2 regions of the Rhizobium sp. SVR5-9E genome follow, and region 1 is predicted to be linked to the other one. Evidence: predicted binding sites of a transcription regulator. Region 1 holds the regulator's gene; the other holds the start of a gene.

Region 1 (4,057 bases):
GCGTTACGTTCTATCTGTCCGGGCCACGGAGCAGCCGTTGTTGAAGCGGCCGCCGGCGCGGGTTACCGTCGTTGCACGAGGGCGGAAAGCCGAGTTCGAGACCGGCACCTGGCTGAAGGGCAGGGCGCGATTGACGCCCCCGGCCGGGCCAGCGCTCCCGGGCTTGAACGACTTTGCCGTCAAGACCTATTTTGACGGCATCGGCGCCAACGGCTTTTTCTATGGTGCGCCAGTGCCGGTGCCACCGGGGCAGGAGGACGCTCGAAATTTCGGCGAAAATTGGCTGGAATGGCTCTATCGCCTGCGCAGCAGTATTGGCGATCGCATAAGGTCGATCCTGCCCGGTGACACCGGTGCTTTTGCCGCCGCGCTGGTGACGGACGAGCGCCGGGCAATTTCCAGCGAGACGACAGAGGCACTCCGTCAGTCCGGTCTTGCCCATATCATCGCAATCTCCGGGCTCAACATGGCGCTGTCGGCGGGTATTTTCTTTGTCGGATTCCGTTCGATACTCAGCCTCTTTCCGGGTGTCGCTCAGGCCTATCCGACGAAAAAGATTGCGGCGGCGGGTGCTCTGGCGGCGGTGACGGCCTACTTCTTGATCTCAGGTTTTGCCGTTTCGGCCGAACGCGCCTTCATCATGATGGCAATCATGCTGGTTGCAGTCTTCTTCGACCGGCCCTCCATCAGCCTCCGCAATGTCGCGCTTTCGGCACTCCTCATCATCTCAATCTCGCCCTCCGAAATCATGGGTCCGAGCTTTCAGATGTCCTTTGCCGCCACTCTGGCGCTGGTCGCGGGATATGCGCTTTGGAAGGAGCGGCCGATGCGCGAAAGCCCTTTTTCAAAAATGCGATCGCTTCGGCTGTTGGTTTCCGTTTCCGGTTTTCTCGGCGGAATCCTGCTCACATCCGTCATCGGCGGCTTTTCGACAGCATTGTTCTCGATCGAGCATTTCCACCGGCTGACGGCCTACGGTCTGCCGGCCAACCTCGCGGCCATGCCGATCATTTCCTTCGTCATCATGCCTGCAGGCCTGCTTGCCATGCTGCTGATGCCCTTCGGGCTAGACGTGCTGCCGTGGAAGGTGGTGGGTTTCGGTCTCGATCTCGTAATCGCGGTTGCCAAGACGGTGTCGTCCTGGGGCGGCGACATCGGCGTGGGCAGGCTGCCCGGCTGGTATTTTCCGGCAGCGGTCGCCGGCTTCCTGCTGCTCACGCTGCTGCGCACCCGGCTTAGGCATATGGGAACAGCGATCATCGCCGGTTCAACGCTTGCCGTTGCGCTCATGCCCGGTAGAGCCGCGCCAGATGTCGTGATTGCCGAAGATGGAAGTCTTGTTGCAATCGTCAGGCAATCCGCTCTCGCCTCCAACCGCGAACGCCCGCCGGATTTCATTTTCGACCAGTGGAAACGAGCGCTGGTTATCGATGACCACCGGCCGCCAAAATTGCTTGATACCGCCTCGGCCCCGCCTTCGGCAAAAGACGGGGAGAGATTGAGGCTTTCTCCGACGCAACAGGAAGAAGCAAGAGATGCGATGCGGAACGCCGCTTCGGCAGGCCATTTCACCTGCGTCAAAAAAGCCTGGTGCACGGCAGAGCTCGAGAACGGCTCCATCCTCGCAGTGATCGAAAATGCGGCCTATTTCGGCCCGGCTTGCGACACAGCGGATATCGTCGTGACGCCGGTCAAGCTGCGGTCCGGCACCTGCCGATCCGGAGCAATGCTGTTTACCGGCGAAACCCTGAGGAAAACCGGCGCCGTCGAGTTACGCTTTGGAAACGGCGCCGCAGACGTCACAACCGCTTTCGAAACACTCGACCGCCCCTGGAGCCGGCACCGCGCCTATGATTGGCGCAGTGGCACATTTGCCGGGGATGCGTTGCCGGTTAGTGATAGCGGCGAATGAGGCCGACGAGCTTGCCTTGAACCTTGACGCGGTCCGGCCCGAAGATACGTGTCTCATATGCCGGGTTTGCGGCTTCAAGCGCGATCGAGGCTCCCTTGCGGCGGAACCGCTTGAGGGTCGCTTCCTCGTCATCGACCAGTGCGACAACGATGTCGCCGGGGTTTGCGGTATTTGAATTGCGGATAATGACCGTATCGCCGTCGAAGATGCCGGCGTCGATCATCGAATCGCCCTTGACCTCAAGTGCGTAGTGCTCGCCCGACCCCAGCATATCGGCGGGGACGGTGATGTCGTGGGTATTGTTCTGGATTGCCGAGATCGGCACGCCGGCCGCGATGCGGCCCATGACGGGAACGGAAACAGCACTGTTGTTGTCTTCGTTCGCCGGCTTCGGCGGGGCTGCTACCGGCTGCGGTTTGCCGAGGCTACCCTCGATGACGCTTGGCGAAAAGCCGCGGCGCGGCTGAATGCTCGGGCTGTAGGCCTCCGGAAGCTTGATCACCTCAAGTGCGCGAGCCCGGTTCGGTAGGCGACGAATGAAACCACGCTCCTCAAGCGCCGTAATCAGGCGGTGGATGCCGGATTTGGAGGCGAGATCCAGCGCATCCTTCATTTCGTCGAAGGATGGCGGGACGCCGGATTCTTTCATCCGCTCATGAATAAAGAGGAGAAGCTCCTGTTGTTTGCGCGTCAGCATCGAAGTTTAACCCCAGATTCGTGAAACAAAGCCAGAACAGACACTATATGTTCCATATGTGTTCCGCAAGTACCTAAATTTCGGTAAAACTTTTTCTGAAGTGCATTCATTTTGGGACTTTTTGTTTGCCGGGTCACCGCTTGCAGCTTGCATCGGGGGAACAGGCCGCGCAAATCTGGAGCACTGGAAAAATGGAGACGCGCCCGATGCCTCATCCACTGGATCACCTTGTCCTACCGGTCACGGACATCGACCTGGCGCGCGAGCGGCTGGGAAGGCTGGGATTTACCATTGCGCCAGAGGGCGGCCACCCGTTCGGAACGGAGAACGCTTGCATCTTCTTTGCCGACAAGACCTATCTCGAGCCGCTTGGTATCGAGAATGCGAAGAAATGTGAAACATCCGTGCGCGGGGGCAATGTTTTTGTGGCGCGCGACCAGGCTTTTCGCTTCCGGTGCGGCAATGACGGGTTTTCTGCGGTCGCTTTTAGCACAGAGGATGCGGACGCCGATCATTCTGCCTTCATGAATGCCAGGCAGAGCGGCGGCGACATGCTGGAGTTTTCGCGTCCGATCGAAATGCCGGATGGCTCGCAATCGACCGGCGCCTTCAAGCTCGCTTTTGCGGCCGATCTCAGGGCGCCGGATTTCTTTCTCTTTGCCTGCCAGCGCATCAATGCCTTTCCCGCCAACCATGACGCGCTGGAAAAACACGAAAATGGCGTAGCCGGTATTCGGGAGGTCGTGCTAAGCGCGCCGGAGCCAGAAGCGTTTGGCTCTTTCGTCCAACTGGCGGCGTCCGGGGCAAAGGTAGAGAGCACCAGTTTCGGCCTCGCAGTCACAACTCCCAACGTCAAAATCAGTCTGCTGTCTCAGGAGGGGATGGAAGCCTATTTCGATGTCGCACAGCCGTTGGCCGACAAGGGGCTCCGCGGCAGCGCCATCGTTTTCCGCACCCGAGATATTACCGTGACAGAGGCCCTTCTGGCTGCTAACGGGATGACCTATACACGCATCAGCAACAGAGTTCTGGTGAAGCCTGCGCCCGGCCAGGGTGCAATCTTCGCCTTTGAGGAGACCCCATGAGCAATACCAACTCCGAAGTCGCAGTCGGCGAAGGCGCCGGGCGCGTTGTGTTTTCCAACAGCGGCCGGCTGTCGCTGATTGCCGGTCCCTGCCAGATGGAAAGCCGCGAGCACGCCTTCATGGTCGCCGGCGTTTTGAGCGAACTCTGCAAGAAGCTCGGCATCGGCCTCGTTTACAAGTCGTCCTTCGACAAGGCGAACCGCACGTCGCTTTCCGCCCAGCGCGGCATCGGGCTTGAAACGTCGCTGGAAGTCTTCGCCGATCTGAAAAAGGAGTTCGGTTTTCCGGTGTTGACCGATGTCCATACGGAAGAGCAATGCGCGGAAGTCGCTACGGTGGTCGATATCCTGCAGATCCCTGCCT
Region 2 (4,057 bases), on a different contig from region 1:
CCGAAGGCGCTCTCCGGTGGCCAGCGCCAGCGTGTTGCGATGGGACGCGCGATCGTCCGCAAGCCTGCCGTTTTCCTGTTCGACGAGCCGCTCTCGAACCTCGATGCCAAGCTGCGTGTTTCGATGCGCGGCGAGATCAAGCGCTTGCAGCGCCGTCTCGCCACGACCTCGATCTATGTCACCCATGACCAGCTGGAGGCGATGACGCTCGCCGACCGCCTCGTGGTGCTGAATGGCGGCAGGATCGAGCAGGTCGGCGCGCCGCTCGACGTCTATCACACGCCCGCGTCCACTTTCGTGGCGAGCTTCATCGGCTCTCCCGCCATGAATCTTCTGAAAGGCGAGCTGCATGGCGACAAGCTGGCGATTGGCCCGAGCCTGATCGATCTCGCGGGCAATGCCCCAACCTCCGGCCCCGTCACCATCGGGATGCGCGCGGAAGACCTGCGCCTAGCCAAGCCGGACGAATACGCCATGCCGCTGACGGTGGAATATGTCGAAGAACTCGGCTCGCAACGCCTCGTCCACGGGCTTCTGGGCGACCAGCCGTTGACGGCGGTCGTCTCCCCGGAAACGGCGATGGCAGCGGAACTGCGCTTCGTGATCGCGCCGGAAAAGCTGCATTTCTTCGCGCATGACACCGGCAAGCGCATCGCTGGCGGCGCTACGGCTGCCGATAGTCCGGCCGCCGCGGCTCATGCGATCGCTTGAAACGCATTGTTAAGATTTTAACAGTCGCCTGAACGGAGCCGTTACGACTCTCTGCTATTCCGCAATGACCGGGGATAGCAATTAGGGGGTTGTGCATGGCCTGGAAGTTGATGCTCGCAAGCGCGGTCGCGATGGCGGCGCGTTCCGTACCGCAGGTCATTGTGCCGGCGCGCGGCAAGAACTTCGTTGCGCATTCCAGCGACCGCCTGCCGATGAAATCGACGCCGATCAACCCGGATTGGGTCGTAGCCGGCGACCCGCAGGCGCGTACCGCGGAGCATTCCCGCGGCCATGACGACGCATCAGTGACGGCGATCTGGGACTGCACCGCCGGCGAATTCCGCTGGTTCTTCGGCTGGGACGAGACGGTGATGATCCTCGAAGGCGAAGTGCATGTCACCGCGGAAGATGGAACCGAACGGATGCTGCGTGCCGGCGACGTCGCCTTCTTCGCAGGCGGCACATGGGCAAGCTGGCGGGTGGACAACTACGTGCGGAAGGTCGCGTTCCTTCGCAAGCCGTTCCCGAAGCCGGTTGCGATCCTCTACCGTCTTCGCAACCTCCTGCGAAACGGCGAACAGCAGGGCCTCGCGGCCTGAAAAATCCTAGACGTGAGTGGCCTGACGTCATTGATTGGCGTTGCGTTTGCGCTGCTTGAGACCTACATCTGTCCGGCATTCAATGAGGGACGGAAATGGCCAAGATCAAGAACGTAGCGGTCCAGATGGACCATGTCGCGGGCATCAATATCGCAGGCGATTCCACCTTCGCCATGAGCCTCGAGGCGCAAACGCGCGGCTACAAGCTTTTCCATTATACGCCCGAGCGGCTGAGCTTCCGTGACGGCAGGCTCTACGCCTCCGTCGAGCCGATGCTGCTGCGCGACGTGAAGGGCGACCATTTCGAACTCGGCGCCCCCGAGCGTGTCGATCTTTCGACCATGGACGTCGTGCTGCTCCGCCAGGACCCGCCCTTCGACATGGCCTACATCACCTCCACACATCTCCTGGAGCGCATCCATCCGAAGACGCTCGTCGTCAACGATCCGGCCTGGGTGCGCAATTCGCCGGAGAAGGTTTTCGTTACCGAATTTGCCGATCTCATGCCGAAGACGCTGATCACCAAGGATGCGGAGGAGATCCGCCGCTTCCGCGAAGAGATGGGCGACATCATTCTGAAGCCGCTCTACGGCAATGGCGGTGCCGGCGTTTTCCACTCGACCAGGGACGACCGCAACCTTTCCTCGCTGCTCGAAATGTTCGGCCAGCTTTTCCGCGAGCCCTTCATCGCCCAGCAATATCTGCCGGATGTCCGCAAGGGCGACAAGCGCATCATCCTCGTCGACGGCGAGCCGGTCGGCGCCATCAACCGGGTGCCGGCCGAGCACGACAGCCGCTCCAATATGCATGTCGGCGGCCGCGCGGAGGCCACCGAACTGACGGCCCGCGAAAAGGAAATCTGCAGGCGCATTGGCCCGGCATTGAGAGAACGCGGTTTCCTGCTTGTCGGGATCGATGTCATTGGCGACTACCTGACCGAGATCAACGTCACCTCTCCGACGGGACTCCGGGAGGTCCGCAAGTTCGGCGGTGCCGATATCGCAAGCCTCCTCTGGGATGCCATCGAGCGCAAGCGCGCCTGACCGTTCCGGCTTCTGTTCCCTTTCGTTCGCGCTCTGCGTACTCGCTGCAACCCGGCTGCAACGAGTACGTGAGTCCGTTCTTTTATTGTTCTTGTTTTATTCTTTCTTCTATGTAAGATTGCAATCTGTGGCGACAACAAGTCGCAAAACGGGCGTAAAAGTTGCGGGCAGGGGATGGGCATGGTCGCGCGCGTCAGTACGGTTGCATTTCAAGGCATTGAAGGCGTACCTGTGGAGGTCCAGGTGATGGTCGCTCCCGGTAAAGTGGGAATGCAGATCGTCGGGTTGCCCGACAAGGCCGTGGCGGAAAGCCGCGATCGTGTGCAGGCGGCACTCCATGCTTCCGGTCTCGCGTTGCCGGCAAAGAGAGTAACGGTCAATCTCGCGCCTGCCGATCTGCCGAAGGAAGGCAGCCACTTCGATCTGCCGATCGCGCTCGGCCTGATGGCGGCGCTTGGGGCCATACCGGCGGATGCGCTTTCCGAGTTCGTCGTGCTTGGCGAACTCAATCTCGACGGCACGATTGCGCCGGTTTCCGGCGCGCTCCCGGCGGCGATCGGCGCCAACGCTATGGGCAAGGGCCTGATATGTCCGGCTGAAAGTGGCGCGGAAGCCGCATGGGCAGGCGCCGACCTCGACATCCTCGCACCGCGCAGCCTGATCGCGCTCGCCAATCATTTCCGGGGAACGCAGGTGCTTTCGCGACCGGAGCCATCTATCCGCGCCAATGCGGCCAACCTGCCGGACCTTGCCGACATCAAGGGGCAGGAGAGCGCCAAGCGCGCGCTCGAAGTGGCAGCCGCCGGCGGGCATAATCTCCTGATGGTCGGTCCGCCCGGCTCCGGCAAGTCGATGCTGGCAGCGCGGCTACCCTCCATCCTGCCACCGCTTTCGGCGGCCGAGCTTCTCGAAGTCTCGATGATCCATTCCATTGCCGGCCAGCTTTCCGGCGGCAAGCTCTCGGATCGCCGTCCGTTCCGCACGCCGCATCATTCCGCGACGATGGCGGCGATGGTCGGCGGCGGCCTGCGTGCGAGGCCCGGCGAAGCGTCGCTGGCGCATCACGGCGTCCTCTTCCTGGACGAGTTTCCCGAATTTTCGCCGCAGGCGCTGGATGCACTGCGCCAGCCGCTGGAAACGGGTGAGTGCATCATCGCCCGTGCCAACCACCGGGTTTCCTATCCGGCGAGCATCCAGCTTGTCGCGGCTATGAACCCCTGCCGCTGCGGCATGGCCGGCGAACCGGGCCACAGCTGCGCCCGCGGCCCGCGTTGCCAGTCGGATTACCAGGCGCGAATTTCCGGACCCTTGATGGACCGCATCGATATCCGCATCGACGTTCCTGCGGTGTCCGCAGCCGACCTCATTCGCCCGATGGCAGCCGAGACAAGTGCCGCGGTGGCAGCCCGCGTCGCGCTCGCCCGGGAGATCCAGCAGGATCGCTTCATTGCGGCGGGTCTTGCAGGGATTGTCACGAATGCCCGCTGTTCGACGGCAGCGATCGAAAAATATGCCGAACCGGATGCCGGCGGCCTGCAGCTACTGCGCGACGCCGCCGAGAAAATGCGGTTTTCAGCACGCGGCTATCACCGCGTGCTGAAGGTGGCGCGGACACTTGCCGATCTCGACGGCAAGCCCATGGTCGGGCGTATTCATCTTGCGGAAGCCATTTCCTACCGGATTGCCGGCGAGCGGTTGACGGTG

Evidence for each region. The regulator LexA, encoded in region 1, represses DNA repair genes until DNA is damaged. The targets are predictions, from matches to a motif close to TGTTCNNNNTGTGTTCNG.
Region 2: a site for LexA is predicted at 2,429-2,446, ahead of ACPYOJ_RS14460 (YifB family Mg chelatase-like AAA ATPase). Genes of this name have one in related genera too.

Annotation. Positions count from the first base shown of each region.
Region 1 is NZ_JBNDHS010000005.1:7,007-11,063, forward strand. Features, by position in the region: gene ACPYOJ_RS04430 (ComEC/Rec2 family competence protein) at 1-1,912, shown strand, start outside; gene lexA (transcriptional repressor LexA) at 1,893-2,609, opposite strand; gene ACPYOJ_RS04440 (VOC family protein) at 2,816-3,694, shown strand; gene kdsA (3-deoxy-8-phosphooctulonate synthase) at 3,691-4,057, shown strand, end outside.
Region 2 is NZ_JBNDHS010000026.1:28,203-32,259, reverse strand. Features, by position in the region: gene ugpC (sn-glycerol-3-phosphate ABC transporter ATP-binding protein UgpC) at 1-711, shown strand, start outside; gene ACPYOJ_RS14470 (cupin domain-containing protein) at 807-1,310, shown strand; gene gshB (glutathione synthase) at 1,406-2,353, shown strand; gene ACPYOJ_RS14460 (YifB family Mg chelatase-like AAA ATPase) at 2,534-4,057, shown strand, end outside.